Regions from separate parts of the Streptomyces sp. NPDC020965 genome, predicted to be linked through region 2. Evidence: riboswitches for the same ligand, from Rfam matches in the RefSeq annotation. Region 2 holds a riboswitch; each other region holds the start of a gene.
The links. A riboswitch is a leader RNA that binds a small molecule or an ion and turns the genes downstream of it on or off. The one in region 2 is predicted to bind thiamine pyrophosphate.
Positions count from the first base shown of each region.

Region 1: another riboswitch for thiamine pyrophosphate. It lies ahead of thiO (glycine oxidase ThiO); the one in region 2 lies ahead of thiC (phosphomethylpyrimidine synthase ThiC).
Region 3: another riboswitch for thiamine pyrophosphate. It lies ahead of ACH4S7_RS18715 (thiamine ABC transporter substrate binding subunit); the one in region 2 lies ahead of thiC (phosphomethylpyrimidine synthase ThiC).

Region 1 is NZ_JBIRRE010000001.1:369,429-374,455, forward strand. Features, by position in the region: gene thiE (thiamine phosphate synthase) at 1-89, opposite strand, end outside; gene ACH4S7_RS01610 (Rv2175c family DNA-binding protein) at 247-612, opposite strand; gene ACH4S7_RS01615 (NAD(P)/FAD-dependent oxidoreductase) at 734-1,966, opposite strand; gene ACH4S7_RS01620 (hypothetical protein) at 1,976-2,371, opposite strand; TPP riboswitch at 2,455-2,567, shown strand; gene thiO (glycine oxidase ThiO) at 2,565-3,929, shown strand; gene thiS (sulfur carrier protein ThiS) at 3,926-4,141, shown strand; gene ACH4S7_RS01635 (thiazole synthase) at 4,148-4,945, shown strand.
Region 2 is NZ_JBIRRE010000003.1:484,661-489,687, forward strand. Features, by position in the region: gene ACH4S7_RS12585 (VWA domain-containing protein) at 1-638, opposite strand, end outside; gene thiC (phosphomethylpyrimidine synthase ThiC) at 864-2,651, opposite strand; TPP riboswitch at 2,645-2,803, opposite strand; gene ACH4S7_RS12595 (YibE/F family protein) at 2,875-4,326, shown strand; gene ACH4S7_RS12600 (SsgA family sporulation/cell division regulator) at 4,694-5,027, opposite strand, start outside.
Region 3 is NZ_JBIRRE010000005.1:509,008-514,034, reverse strand. Features, by position in the region: gene ACH4S7_RS18720 (ABC transporter permease) at 1-792, opposite strand, end outside; gene ACH4S7_RS18715 (thiamine ABC transporter substrate binding subunit) at 852-1,967, opposite strand; TPP riboswitch at 2,042-2,152, opposite strand; gene rlmN (23S rRNA (adenine(2503)-C(2))-methyltransferase RlmN) at 2,239-3,345, opposite strand; gene ACH4S7_RS18705 (phosphatidate cytidylyltransferase) at 3,447-4,598, opposite strand; gene frr (ribosome recycling factor) at 4,598-5,027, opposite strand, start outside.

The DNA.
Region 1 (5,027 bases), on a different contig from region 2:
AGGAACTCGGGGAGGTCACCCTGGGCGTCGCGGGCGTCCGTGCAGAGATAGAGCCGGGCGTCGGACAACCGCGCACGGATCGTGGACATGGTGAATCCCCCCTGTGGGTACGACGGTGCGCGGGCGGGGGAACAGGGTCCCGTCGCCCGCGCAGCGCTGAGTCGGCCGCGGCCGGCGCCACCGTCCGCCGGTGGACTCCGGGGTCGGTGACGCCCGCCGGGGGCGTCGGTCGGGCGAGCGGGTGCGTCAGACAGCGAGCGCCTGGGCGCGGCGCTTCACTTCCGTGCCGCGGTTCTCGCTGAGGGCCTGCGCGGGGGTGCCCGGCAGGCTCGGGTCGGGAGTGAAGAGCCACTCCAGCATCTCCGCGTCGGAGAAGCCGTCGTCCCGCAGGAGCGTCAAGGTGCCGGCGAGGCCCTTGACCACCCGGTCATCGCTGATGAAGGCGGCGGGAACCATCAGCACCCGGTTCTCCCCCCGGCGCACGGCGATGAGCTGGCCGTCCTTCACCAACTGCCGGACGCGCGTCACCTGGACATCGAACATTTCGGCGATATCGGGGAGGGTGAGCCAGTCGGGGACGAGTGCATCGATCTTTGCGTCAATCTCGGTCACGGGACAAGCCTGCCATCTGGGACTGACAGTCGGTAGTCGGGCCCTCGGTCCAGCGCGTCCCCCACGGTCGGAATCGGGGCGGGATTCCTGGTCAGAGGCGTTTGACCGGCTCCGGGACGGCTCAGCCCGACGCGGCCTTCAGGGGGACCGAGGCATCGGCGGCCCGCCCCGGATCCAGTCGCGCGCCCGACAGGATGAGCTTGCGGCCCTGGGCCAGATCGCGGGGCCTGCCGACGGCAAGCAGCGCGACGAGGGCGCCGTCCCGCAGCCACAGCACCGACCAGGCGTCGTCCGCCGGGCCGCCGCGCCACAGGGTGGTGTCCGCGTCCGCGTGGTCCCCGGCGTACTGGACGAACCGCCCGAACTGCTCGGACCAGAAGTACGGGACCGGGTCGTAACTCAGCGGTGGTTCGCCCCGCTCCTCGGCGAGCACGTTGGCGGCGATCGTCCGAGGGCCCTGGAGGGCGTTGTCCCAGTGGTGCACGAGCAGGCGCCGGCCGTAGCGGGCGGAGGGGAAGGACGCGCAGTCGCCGACGGCGTACACATCGGGCCGCGAGGTGCGCAGACTCGCGTCGGCGACGACGGCGCCCGCGGCATCGGTCTCGATGCCCGAGCCCGCGAGCCAGTCGGTGGCGGGGCGTGCGCCGATGCCGACGACGACGGCGTCCGCCGCGATCCGCCGCCCCCCGGCGAGCAGGACGGCTCCCGCTTCGATGCCCGCCACGCGCGCATGGGTGATCAGTTCGACACCGAGCGCCGCGTACCAATCGGCCATCGGGGCGGTGACCTCGGCGGGCAGCGCGCCGGCCAGGGGGCGGTCGGCGGCCTCGACGACGGTGACGGCACAGCCCGCCTCGCGGGCGGCCGTCGCGAATTCGGCGCCGATCCAGCCCGCGCCGATGACGACGATGTCGTGCCGCTCGGCGAGGACGGGCCGCAGCCGGGCGGCGTCGTCCAGGGTGCGCAGCAGATGGACGCCGGGGACGGTCCCGGTGCCGGGGAGGTGGAGCGGCTCCGCCCCGGTGGCGATCACGAGGGTGTCGTACGGGACGGGCCCGGCCTCGGTGTCCAGCAGATGCTCCGCGGGGCGTACGCCGGTCACCTCACGGCCGAGGTGGAGGTCGATATCGAGGGCCTCGAAGTCGATCTCGAAGGCGGACCCCTCGGCCGCACCGAGGAGGATCGCCTTGGAGAGGGGTGGCCGGTCGTACGGCTGATGGGGTTCGGCGCCGATCAGGGTGATGGAACCGGTGAAGCCCTGTTCGCGCAGGGCGACGGCGGTCTGCACGCCGGCCATCCCCGCTCCGGCGACGACCACGCGCCGCGTCCGCTGCTCGTTCCGCTGCTCGCTCACATGCCCACCTTACGCATCTGACGAACCGTCAGAAAAGAGTCCCGACCAGGACGGGTCACCGGGCTCCCGGGGCACCTCCTCGACCACACTCGTCCCGCTGCCCTCGCTGGACTCCCACTCCCAGGACTCCTCCAGCCGCAGCCGGCCGTCGGGCAGTTCCACCACGACCGAGACACAGTGCCCCGACGCGGTGCTGCCGTCCGTCCTCAACTGCACGTAGCGGAAGTCCAGCCGGTCGCCGGCCCGGGTGCCCACCAGATGACCGCGGGCGACATCGCCGCCCTCGTACTCGGCCCAGATCTGGCCGTGCCGCTCGTGGTACCGGAAACGGGTGAGGGTACCCACCTGCCCCGGGGCCTGATCCGCCACCGGTGAGAGGACGAGCCCGTCGAGTGACCTTGCCATGGCACTGCTCCCTTGCGCCGAAGTCCCGTCGGCTCCCACCGCGCCTTACCGCGCTGTGGGGCCTGGGGTTAGGGTGGCCACCGTAAAACACTCGCGGGAGCCCGGACGCACCGGGCTGAGAGGGAGGCTGGACGGCCTCCGACCGTACGAACCTGATCCGGGTCATGCCGGCGAAGGGAGGGGCCGACCGCCCATGCCGCCGATTCCCGAGAAGCGCACCCCCGAGACACTCCCCACGGCGCGCCGGACAACCCGTCCGGCCGATCCCTGGCCGCCCGACACCGGCGCCGGTCCGCCGACCACGACCGGTCGGTCGTCGGACGTGCTCGTCATCGGCGGTGGTGTCATCGGTCTGGTCACGGCCTGGCGCGCGGCGCAGCGCGGACTGACCGTCACCGTCGCCGATCCGGCACCGGGCGGCGGGGCCGCGCAGGTCGCCGCTGGAATGCTCGCGGCCGTCACCGAACTGCACTACGGCGAGGAGACCCTGCTCGCCCTCGGCCTCGAATCCGCCCGCCGCTACGCCGACTTCGTCGCCGAACTGGAGGAGACGAGCGGTGCGGGCGTCGGCTATCGGGCCTGTGGCACCCTCGCCGTCGCCCTCGACGCCGACGACCGGGCCCATCTCCGCGAACTCCACGCCCTCCACCAGCGCTGCGGACTGGACTCGGAGTGGCTGACGGGCCGGGAGTGCCGCCGACTGGAGCCGATGCTCGCCCCGGGTGTCCGTGGCGGGCTACGGGTCGACGGTGACCACCAGGTCGACCCCAGACGACTGGCGTCCGCCCTGGTCACGGCCTGCGAGCGGGCCGGGGTGGCGTTCCGCCGCGACTGGGTGGAACGGCTGTCGGTCGCGCGCGGCCGGGCGGTCGGAGCCGTCCTCGCGGACGGAACCGCACTCGGCGCGGACCAGGTGGTGCTCGCGGGCGGCAGTCTGAGCGGACGGCTCGGCGGAGTGCCCGATGAGGTGCTGCCCCCGGTGCGCCCGGTGAAGGGCCAGGTACTGCGGCTGGCCGTGCCCACGGCGTACGCCCCCTTCCTCTCCCGGACCGTCCGCGCCGTGGTGCGCGGCGGTCATGTGTATCTGGTGCCGCGCGAGAACGGCGAGCTGGTCATCGGCGCGACCAGCGAGGAGATGGGCTGGGACACCACCGTCACCGCTGGCGGGGTGTACGAGCTGCTGCGCGACGCCCATGAACTGGTGCCGGGCATCACCGAACTCCCGCTGACCGAGACGCGCGCGGGGCTGCGCCCCGCCTCTCCCGACAACGCCCCGCTGCTCGGACCGACCGCCCTGCCGGGGCTGCAACTGGCCACCGGACACCATCGCAACGGAGTGCTGCTGACCCCGGTCACCGGCGACGCCATGGCGACCGCGCTGACCGAAGGCGCCTTGCCGGAGGAGGCCCGCCCCTTCAGCCCACGCCGCTTCCCGCCCCTCGCCCCGGTCGCGGCAGGCTCGCCCCTCGCTCCGGTCACACCGGTCACACCGGCCTCAGCAGGCTCGCCGGCCGCCCCAGACCTCCTCTCCCAGGCCCCCCAGGAGCAGCCCGTATGAACACTCTTCCCATGGTGGTCTCCGTCAACGGCGAACGGCGTGAACTCGCCACCGGAACGACCCTGGACCGCCTGGTCGCGGATCTCTCCACCGCACCGTCCGGAGTCGCCGCCGCCGTCAACGAGGCGGTCGTACCGCGCAGTCAGTGGGCAGGCACCCAGCTCGGTGACGGCGACCGGGTGGAAGTCCTCACCGCCGTCCAGGGAGGCTGAACCGCTATGTCCGACGACCGGCTCACCATCGGCGACACCTCCTTCGACTCCCGATTGATCATGGGTACGGGGGGTGCGGCGAGCCTCGACGCGCTGGAGCGCGCCCTCGTCGCCAGCGGTACCGAACTCACCACCGTCGCGATGCGCCGCCTCGACCCGAGCGTCCAGGGCTCGGTGCTCTCCGTCCTGAAGCGGCTCGGCATCCGCGTCCTGCCCAACACGGCGGGCTGCTTCACGGCCGGGGAGGCGGTGCTCACCGCCCGGCTGGCGCGGGAGGCCCTGGGCACCGACTGGATCAAGGTGGAGGTCGTCGCGGACGAGCGGACCCTGCTGCCCGACCCGATCGAGCTGCTGGACGCGGCGGAGACCCTGGTGGACGACGGTTTCACGGTCCTCCCGTACACCAGTGACGATCCGGTGCTGGCGCGGAAGCTGGAGGACGTGGGCTGCGCGGCGATCATGCCCCTGGGCTCACCGATCGGCTCGGGGCTCGGCATCCGCAATCCGCACAATTTCCAACTGATCGTGGAGCACGCGAACGTACCGGTGGTGCTGGACGCCGGCGCGGGCACCGCGTCCGACGCCGCGCTCGCCATGGAGCTGGGGTGCGCGGCCGTGATGCTGGCCTCCGCGGTGACCCGCGCCCAGGAGCCGGTGCTGATGGCGGAGGCGATGCGGCACGCGGTCGAGGCGGGCCGGCTCGCGCACCGGGCCGGCCGGATCCCGCGCAGGCACTTCGCCGAGGCGTCCTCCCCGTTCGCGGGCCGGGCGGCACTGGACCCGGAGCGCCCGGCCTTCCGGTGAGCGCCCGCCGACCGGACAGGGCCTAGGGAGTGTCTTCAAAGTAGCGTCGTCCGCCCGGAGGGCGGGGGAGGTCGGCGCTGTC
Region 2 (5,027 bases):
GAAGCCGGAGCGGGAGCCGGTACGGGGGTGGGTGCGGGAGCCGATACGGGAGCCGGAGCGGGCGCGGGAGCCTGCCGGGGCAGGGGTACGGGAGCGGGCGCGGGCGCGGCGGGGGCCGGTGCCTCGTCGACCGTGATACCGAAGTCGGTGGCGAGACCGGCGAGACCGGAGGCGTACCCCTGGCCGACCGCGCGGAACTTCCACCGCCCGGCGCGCAGGTACAACTCCCCGCTGACGAAAGCCGTCTCCGTCGCGGCGTCCATATCGAAGCGGGCGAGTTCGGCGCGCGTCCCGGCGTCCAGCAGCCGAAGCGTAAGACCGGACATCCCGCCGAACGTCCCGCCGTCGGCGGACGCGCACAGGACGACCCGCTCGATACCGGGTTCCAGTTCGTTCAGGGCCACCTCGACCGTATCGGTGACCGTACCGGCGTCCCGCCGCTTCCCCAGATGCCGGACGGCGTCGGACGCATGGCGCGGCTGGTTGTAGAAGACGAAGTCCGCGTCGTCCCGCACCCGTCCGGATCCGGTCAGCAGCAGGGCCGAGGCGTCCGCGTCGGGCGCACCGGGGGCGTCCGTCCAGGTCAGTACCGCGTGCACCGTGGCCACGGAGACCGGACAGTTGGCGCCTTTACTCATTGATATTGCTGTCACCCGGCCAGTCTGCCGAGAATCCGCCCGGCCGAGGAAGATCCTCGCCGTCTCGACTTCCACGATCGGGCTTGCCGGCGGACCGGACGGCGCCCCCTGTGAGGGGACGCCGAGGCCCCAGCCGGACCGCCCGGACCGCCCGGCCCACCGGCCCACCGGCCCACCAGACCGTCAGCCCGTCAGCCCGTCAGCCCGTAACTCTGCTCACTCCACTCACTCCGCGAGTGGCAGATAGACCCGGTTACCGCTCGCGGCGAACTCCTTCGACTTCTCCAACATCCCCTCCGTGACCTCGTCGGCCGTCGCCCCCGGGGCGTCGTCACCGCCGAACCGTTCGTTGATGCTCCGGCTGATTTTCATCGAGCAGAATTTCGGACCGCACATCGAGCAGAAGTGCGCGGTCTTCGCGGGCTCGGCCGGCAGGGTCTCGTCGTGGAACTCCCGCGCCGTGTCCGGATCGAGGGCCAGATTGAACTGGTCCTCCCAGCGGAACTCGAAGCGGGCGTCCGAGAGCGCGTCGTCCCACTCTTGCGCGCCCGGATGTCCCTTGGCGAGATCGGCCGCGTGCGCGGCGATCTTGTAGGTGATGACACCGGTCTTCACATCGTCCCGGTTCGGCAGGCCGAGGTGCTCCTTGGGGGTGACGTAACAGAGCATGGCCGTGCCCCACCAGGCGATCATCGCCGCCCCGATACCTGAAGTGATGTGGTCGTACGCGGGGGCCACATCGGTCGTCAGCGGGCCGAGCGTGTAGAAGGGGGCCTCTTCGCAGATCTCCTGCTGAAGGTCGATGTTCTCTTTGATCTTGTGCATCGGGACGTGACCGGGGCCTTCGATCATCGTCTGCACCTGAAAACGCTTGGCGATCCTGTTGAGTTCCCCCAACGTGCGCAACTCCGCGAACTGCGCCTCGTCATTGGCGTCCGCGATCGAACCGGGCCGCAGCCCGTCACCGAGCGAGTAGGTCACGTCGTACGAGGCGAGGATCTCGCACAGCTCCTCGAAGTTCTCGTACAGGAACGACTCCTTGTGGTGCGCCAGGCACCAGGCCGCCATGATCGAGCCACCGCGCGAGACGATGCCGGTCTTGCGGCGCGCCGTCAGCGGGACGTACCGGAGCAGCACGCCGGCGTGGACCGTCATGTAGTCGACGCCCTGTTCGGCCTGCTCGATGATCGTGTCCTTGTAGATCTCCCAGTTCAGTTCCTCCGCCCTGCCGTCGACCTTCTCCAGGGCCTGGTACAGCGGCACGGTGCCGATCGGCACGGGCGAATTGCGCAGCACCCACTCCCGGGTGGTGTGGATATTGCGCCCGGTGGAGAGGTCCATGACGGTGTCCGCGCCCCAACGCGTCGCCCAGGTCATCTTGTCCACCTCCTCCTCGATGGAGGAGGTGACCGCGGAGTTGCCGATGTTGGCGTTGACCTTCACCAGGAACCGCTTGCCGATGATCATCGGCTCGATCTCCGGGTGGTTGACGTTGGCCGGCAGCACCGCGCGACCGGCCGCGATCTCCTCTCGTACGACCTCGGGCGCGACGTTCTCCCGGATGGCCACGTACTCCATCTCCGGTGTGATCTCGCCCCGGCGCGCGTACGCGAGCTGGGTCACCGCCCGGCCGTCGCGCCCGCGGCGGGGCTGGCGCGGGCGGCCGGGGAAGACCGCGTCGAGGTTCCGCAGTCCGCCCCGCGGTGAGGTGTGCTTGATCCCGTCGTCCTCGGGGCGGATCGGCCGGCCCGCGTACTCCTCGGTATCGCCCCGGCCGGTGATCCAGCTCTCCCGGACCGGCGCCAGACCACGGCGTACATCGGTATCGATCGCGGGGTCGGTGTACGGACCGGAAGTGTCGTACAGCGTCACATCCGCGCCATTGGTGAGGTGCACCTGCCGGACGGGCACCCGGATGTCGGGGCGTGAGCCCTCGACGTACCCCTTGTGCCAGCCCGGCGTGCGCTCTGCCGCCTGGTCGACGGCAGACGTGTGTGCATCCTGAACGGTCATGGAGACCTACTCCCTACGCCGGCATTACCCGGTAACAGGTTCGGCGGTCGACGCAGCGGCTTCCGTGGCTGCCGTACTGGGGTTGGCCAGTCGGCTCGTACGGAGGTCAGCGTCCTCTCAGCCCGGTGCTCCGAGCTCCCGCGTGTGCAAAGGTGCCACCACGCTAGCGTTCTTTCTGGCGCGCTGAACAGAGGCCCCCCGGCGTTCTTGCGATGATCGGTCGGTGACCTCTTCGCCGCCCGACCCCCAGCAGCCGCCCGAACCGCCGCGGGAGGAGCATCTTCCGCACCCCCGGCCGCAGACGCCGGAAGCGCACAGTCACGGCCACTCACACAGCCACGGTCCGGCCGCACCGGTCTCCCGGCACCTGCGCAAGGTCATCGCCGCCGTACTGATTCCGTTCGCCGCCGCGGTGGTCGTGGGGTTGGTGGTGCTCTGGCCCGGTTCCACTCCCGGGCACGAGCGCACCGGTGTGGGGTTCGACCGGCAGACCGAACAGGGCACGGTGACCCGGCTCGACAAGATCGACTGCAAGTCCGCCAACGCGGGCCGGGTGCCCCCCACCGGGGACACCAGCACGCCCGAGGGCAGAGAGGCCGTCAACTCGCAGCAGGGCGAGTGCGGGAAGGCGACGATCAAGGTCACCACCGGCAGTGACAAGGGCCGCACCTTCTCCGAGATCGTCCAGCCGGACGCGCCCCGCCAGTTGGAGAAGGGCCAGGGGGTGGTGGTGGCGTACGCGCCGGACGCGCCGCGCGATCTCCAGTACTCGGTGATCGATGTGGACCGTACGGTTCCGATGGCGCTGCTGGCCGGGATCTTCGCGGTCGCGGTGGTGCTGGTGGGGCGGATGCGTGGGGTGATGGCGCTGATCGCGCTCGCCACGTCGTTCGCCGTGCTGTCGTTCTTCATCCTGCCCGCGATCCTGGCGGGCTCCAATCCGCTGATCGTCGCGGTGGTCGGGGCCAGCGCCATCATGCTGATGGCGCTCTATCTGTGCCACGGTCTGAGCGCGCGGACCTCGGTCGCCGTGCTCGGCACCCTGATCTCCCTGTTGCTGATCGGGCTGCTCGGCTCGCTCTTCATCGGCTGGGCGCATCTGAGCGGCAACACCGACGACAACACCGGCCTGATCCACGGCCTCTACCCCAACATCGACATGAGCGGGCTACTGCTCGCGGGCATCATCATCGGCTCGCTCGGTGTCCTCGATGACGTGACGGTGACCCAGACCTCGGCCGTCTGGGAACTGCGCCAGGCCAATCCGGACATGGGGCCGCGCGCGCTGTACCGCGCGGGCATCCGGATCGGCCGCGACCACATCGCGTCCGTGGTCAACACGCTGGTCCTGGCGTACGCGGGTGCCGCGCTGCCGCTGCTGCTGCTGTTCTCGATCGCGCAGAGCAGCGTGGGGACGGTGGCCAACAGCGAACTGGTCGCGCAGGAGATCGTCCGGACCCTCGTCGGCTCGATCGGGCTGGTCGCCTCGGTGCCGGTGACCACCGCGCTCGCGGCGCTGGTGGTCTCGGCCGACCGGCCGAGCGGCAGCGCGGCGGCACCGGCCGTGGCGTCGGACGGATCGCCCGTACGCGCCGGGGGTACGGGGCGGAGCGGACCGCCGGGGCGGGGTGGGCTGCCGGGCCGGGGGGGTACGGGCCGTCGCCGCAAGAAGTAGTCACGGCCTGGGGCACGGGCCCCGGTCGCGGGATCGGCCCCGGTTTCGGCTTCGGCCTCAACTTGGGTCTCGACTCCCCCGACCGGGGCCCGGGACGGGAGTCGGGCCGGCGCCACCCCGACCGGTGTCGCACGCACCACCGATGCGGCGTAGTGACGTTTCTGCACCGGCCTTCAGCACATCGCGCCCCACCCGCCGCTCCTCGCTCCGTCCCGCTCTCCGCTCCGTACCGCGCCCTGTGTACCGCAAGCCTCCCGGACCCGTGTACGCGGCCTCCAGGGCCCCGTACGCCGGTCCCCGGACTTGGCCAGGTGGTCCACCGAGCACCGCCCGTCGCGCCGCCCCGGTGCCCACCGCGCACCGTGGGTCAGCCCGCGTTCTCCTCGGTCTCGGCGAGGATGTTCTTGAGCGCCTTGTCGAGATCGCCCTCGAAGTCGCGGAACGCCCGCTCCTGGCCCAGCGGCACCAGCTTGTCGGTGCGGTCGAGGAAGGCCACGATCGGCCCCACGCTCACCTGGAACAGCGCCTGATCGGCGCCGACTTGGAGCCGGATGGCGATGTCCGACAGCTCCTCGGGACCGGTCGGGGCAATCCGCACATCGCCGTCACCACTCGGGCCGAGGATGCCGTCCATCAGGAGATCTCGACCGAAAGCCCAGGTCACAGGCGCGTCTCCGGGTAGATGGAAGGTCATCCGCACG
Region 3 (5,027 bases), on a different contig from region 2:
CCGCGCCGGATCCACCAGGCTGAGCGCGCCCTCCCGCCGCCGCACGGTCCGGGCGTGCACGGCGAGCACGGCGCCGACCGCCGCGAACTGCACCAGGGTGAGCACGGCGGCCGTCCGCAGGTCCAGCAGTTGGGCGGTCTGCCGGTAGATCTCCACCTCCAGGGTGGCGAAGGTGGGTCCGCCGAGGATCTGCACGACGCCGAAGGAGGTGAAGGTGAAGAGGAAGACCATCAGGGCGGCGGCGGCCACGGAGGGCGCCAGCGCCGGGAGGGTCACCCGGCGCCAGGCCGCGAACCGACCGGCGCCCAGCACCCGGGCGGCCTCCTCCTGCCGGGGGTCGAGCTGCGCCCACAGCCCGCCCACGGTCCGGACGACCACCGCGTAGTTGAAGAAGACATGGGCCAGCAGGATCGCCCACACGGTGGTGTCGAGCCGGACACCCCACGCCTCGTCCAGCAGCCCGCCCCGGCCCAGCAGCGCCAGGAAGGCGGTGCCGACGACCACGGTCGGCAGCACGAACGGAACCGTCACCACCGCCCGCAGCAGCCGTTTGCCGGGGAAGTCGAAACGGGCGAGCACATACGCGCCGGGCAGGGCGATCACCAGGGTCAGCGCGGTCGAGGCGAGCGCCTGCCAGGTGGTGAACCAGAGCACCCGCTGGAGGTCGGCCCGGCCGAGCACCTCACCGATCCCGCCGAACTGCCAGACTCCGTCGATCCGCAGGCCGCGGCCGACGATGGAGGCGACGGGATAGGCGAAGAAGACGGCGAAGAACGCGACGGGCACGATCATCAGACCGAGCCGCGTCACGTTTCCCCGTACCCCTGACCCGGCCCCGCGGCCGGCCGGAGTTACTTCACGACGAGCGAGGACCACGTCTGAACCCACTGCTCACGGTTCCTGGAGATCTTCTCCGGGGTGACGGTCTTCGGCGTGCCGACCACCGCGCCGAAGTCGGTGAAGAGCTTGGGCAGCTTGGCGCCCTCGATGACCGGGTTGACGAACATCTTCAGCGGCATGTCCTCCTGGAAGGCCGGCGAGACCAGGAAGTCCAGCAGGGCCTTGCCGCCCTTGTCATTCGCCGCGCCCTTCAGCAGGCCCGCGAACTCGATCTGCCGGAAGCAGGTGCCGGTGGCGACCCCGGTCGGCGCCTGCGTGGGCTGCGGCTCGGAGTAGAGCACCTCCACGGGCGGGCTGGAGGCGTACGAGACGACCAGCGGCCGGTCCGCTTTGGCCTTCTTGCCCCCGGCCGATCCGGAGAACTCCTCGTTGTACGCCTGCTCCCAGCCGTCGACCACCTTGACGCCGTTGTCCTTGAGCTTCTTCCAGTAGTCCTGCCAGTCGGTCTCCCCGTACTCGGCGACGGTGCCGAGGAGGAAGCCGAGCCCGGGCGACGAGGTCGCCGCGTTCTCCACGACGAGCTGGTTCTTGTACTCGGGCTTGATCAGGTCGTCGAAGGTCTTCGGGGGCGCCAGCTTCTTGTCGGCGAAGAACTTCTTGTCGTAGTTGACGCAGACGTCGCCGGTGTCGACGGGGGTGACCCGGTGCTTCTCCCGGTCGAGCTGGACGGCGTCGGAGACCCGGTCCAGGCCCTTGGCCTCGTACGGAGTGAACAGGCCGTTGTCGAGGGCGCGGGAGAGCAGGGTGTTGTCGACGCCGAAGAACACATCGCCCTGCGGGGAGCCCTTGGTGAGGATCTCCTTGTTGAGGGCGGTGCCGGCGTCGCCGCTCTTGAGCACCTTGACGGTGTAGCCGGTCTCCTGGGTGAACCGCTTCAGTACGGTGTCGGACGCGGCGAACGACTGATGGGTCACGAGCGTCACGGTCTTGGACGCCGAGCCGCCGGACGAACCGGACCCCGATTCCTTGGACTCGTCCGAACCGCCGCCACAGGCGGCGAGCGTGGTCACGCCCAGCGCTGCGGCCAGCGCGGTGACCGTGATCCTCTTGGTGGTGCTCACTGACATTCCTCCTGGGTATGACCAGGAAGAGACGCGGCCCCGCCCGGTTCTCGCGAGAGAATCCGGGCAGGGCGCAACAGCTTGAGTATCGACCGAACTTCCTACCCGGAATGACCCGGGCGAGGTTCAGAGGGTCTGCGGTCTGATGGGCACCGCACTCTCAGCGCTGTGGCGCTCCCCTGTCGGAAAATATGCAAATGTGTTCGACTTCAGAGTACAAGGCCGCCACCGCGCGACGGCGGCGCCCCGGCCCCGAGCCCCAGGTGGGGAGCCGGGGTCAGCGCTCGGTCGCGGCGAGCTGCCCGCAGGCCCCGTCGATTTCCTGCCCCCGGGTGTCCCGCACGGTCACCGGCACCCCATGGGCGGCGATGGCCGCCACGAATGCCTTCTCGTCCTCGGGCCGGGAGGCGGTCCACTTCGACCCCGGCGTCGGGTTGAGCGGGATCAGGTTCACATGGACGCGCTTGCCCTTGAGTAGCCGGCCGAGCAGATCGCCACGCCATCCCTGGTCATTGATGTCCCGGATGAGCGCGTACTCGATGGAGATCCGGCGGCCGGACTTCTCCGCGTACTCCCACGCGGCGTCCAGCACCTCGCGGACCTGCCAGCGGGTGTTGACCGGGACCAGGGTGTCGCGCAGCTCGTCGTCCGGAGCGTGCAGCGAGACGGCGAGTCGGCATTTGAAGCCCTCGTCGGCGAAGCGCAGCATCGCGGGCACCAGACCGACCGTCGAGACGGTGATCCCGCGCTGCGATATGCCGAGGCCGTCCGGCTCCGGGTCGGTGAGCCGGCGAATGGCACCGACGACCCGCTTGTAGTTGGCGAGCGGCTCGCCCATCCCCATGAACACGATGTTGGACAGCCGCGCGGCCCCGCCGGGGACCTCGCCGTCGCGCAGTGCGCGCATGCCGTCGACGATCTGGTGGACGATCTCGGCGGTCGACAGATTGCGGTCGAGCCCCGCCTGCCCGGTGGCGCAGAAGGGGCAGTTCATCCCGCAGCCGGCCTGCGAGGAGATGCACATCGTGACCCGGTCCGGATAGCGCATCAGCACCGATTCGACCAGCGTGCCGTCGTGCAGCCGCCACAGCGTCTTACGAGTGGTGTCGTCGTCACAGGAGATGTGCCGTACGACGGACATCAGGTCGGGCAGCAGTTCGGTGGCGAGCTTCTCGCGCGCGGCGGCCGGGATGTCGGTCCACTGGGCCGGGTCGTGGGCGTACCGCGCGAAGTAGTGCTGCGAGAGCTGCTTGGCGCGGAACGGCTTCTCGCCGATGGCGGCGACGGCGTCCTTGCGCTCGGCGGGCGTGAGGTCGGCGAGGTGCCGCGGGGGCTTCTTGGCTCCGCGCGGCGCGACAAAGGTGAGTTCTCCGGGCTTGGGCATGGTGCATCCAGTGTCGCAGAGATACGAGAAGGGGCTCGCCACCCTGTGGATAACGAGCCCCTCACAAGAAAAACCGCAGGTCAAACGCCTCGGGAAGGCGATCAACCGCTTCCGACGAAGATCACCAACAGCAACCACACCACCGGCGCCGTCGGCAGGAGCGAATCCAGCCGGTCCATGATGCCCCCGTGGCCCGGGAGCAGCGTGCCCATGTCCTTGATGCCCAGATCCCGCTTGATCATCGACTCGCCCAGATCGCCGAGCGTGGCGGTGACCGCGACCGCGAGGCCGAGCAGCAGCCCCTGCCACCAGCTCCCGCCGTCGATCAGGAACTCCATGCAGAGCGCGCCGCCCACCATCGCGAAAGCCACCGCGCCGAGCAGTCCCTCGCGGGTCTTCCCGGGGCTGATGCGCGGCGCCAGCTTGCGCTTCCCGAAGCGCCAGCCCACCGCGTACGCGCCGGTGTCACTGACCACCGTGAGCAGGAGGAAGGTGAGCACCCGCTGCGAACCGTCGTCCGCGGTGAGCATCATCGCCACGAACGTCGCCAGGAACGGCACGTAGAACGCCGCGAAGACCCCCGCGGTGACGTCCTTCAGATATCCCTCGGGCGGTTCGGTCATCCGCCAGACGAGCACGGCGAGCGCCGTGAGCGCCATGGCGACCCAGGCACCCTCCGCGCCCCGCACATAGCCGGCGACGACCATCGCCGCACCGCCGACCGCGAGCGGGACGAGCGGCGCCTTGATGTCCTTGCGCTCCCGGAGCCGGGTGGTGAGCTCCCAGAGGCCGACGACGACGGCGACCGCGATCACGCCGACGAACACGGCCCTGACGATGAAGAGCGAGGCGACGATCACCGCGCCGAGCCCCACACCGACCCCTATGGCCGCCCGGAGGTCCCGACCGGCCCGCTTCTTCTGCCGGCCGGCCGCCCTGCCGGATTCCCCGGCTGCGCGGCCCGGCCGGGACGGCTCGGGGTGCGGCGGAGGGGACATGGGCTCCTGCGGAATGTCGTCACGGAACAGGGGACCGCTCGGCCGAGCGGCCCCCTGGTCGCGCGCCTCGCGTCCGTCACGGCCATCAGGGTCTTCGGCGTCTCTACCTGCGTCGGGGAAGTCCGGCACGATGGGCATGGGCCGAGTCTGCTGTGCCACATGCTGATCGTAGGCGGGACCCGCCGAGGCAGGACCCTGGTCGGGCGGTCCCCAGAGGCCGGTGCTCGGCGGGGCCCCCCAGGAAGAGTCTTTCATCAGACCTCAAGCAGCTCGGATTCCTTGTGCTTCAGCAGCTCGTCCACCTGCGTGACGTACTTCGCGGTGGTGTCGTCGAGCTCCTTCTCCGCGCGGCGGCCCTCGTCCTCGCCGACCTCGCCGTCCTTGACCAGCTTGTCGATGCCTTCCTTGGCCTTGCGGCGGACGGCACGGATCGAGATCTTGGAGTCCTCGGCCTTGCTCTTCGCGACCTTGATGTAGTCGCGGCGGCGCTCCTCGGTCAGCTCAGGGAACACCACTCGGATGATGTTGCCGTCGTTGCTGGGGTTGACTCCCAGGTCCGAGTCACGGATCGCCTGCTCGATGTTGCGCAGCGCGCTCTTGTCGAACGGGGTCACCACGGCCATCCGCGGCTCCGGCACCGAGAACGAGGCCAGTTGGTTGATCGGGGTCAGCGCACCGTAGTAG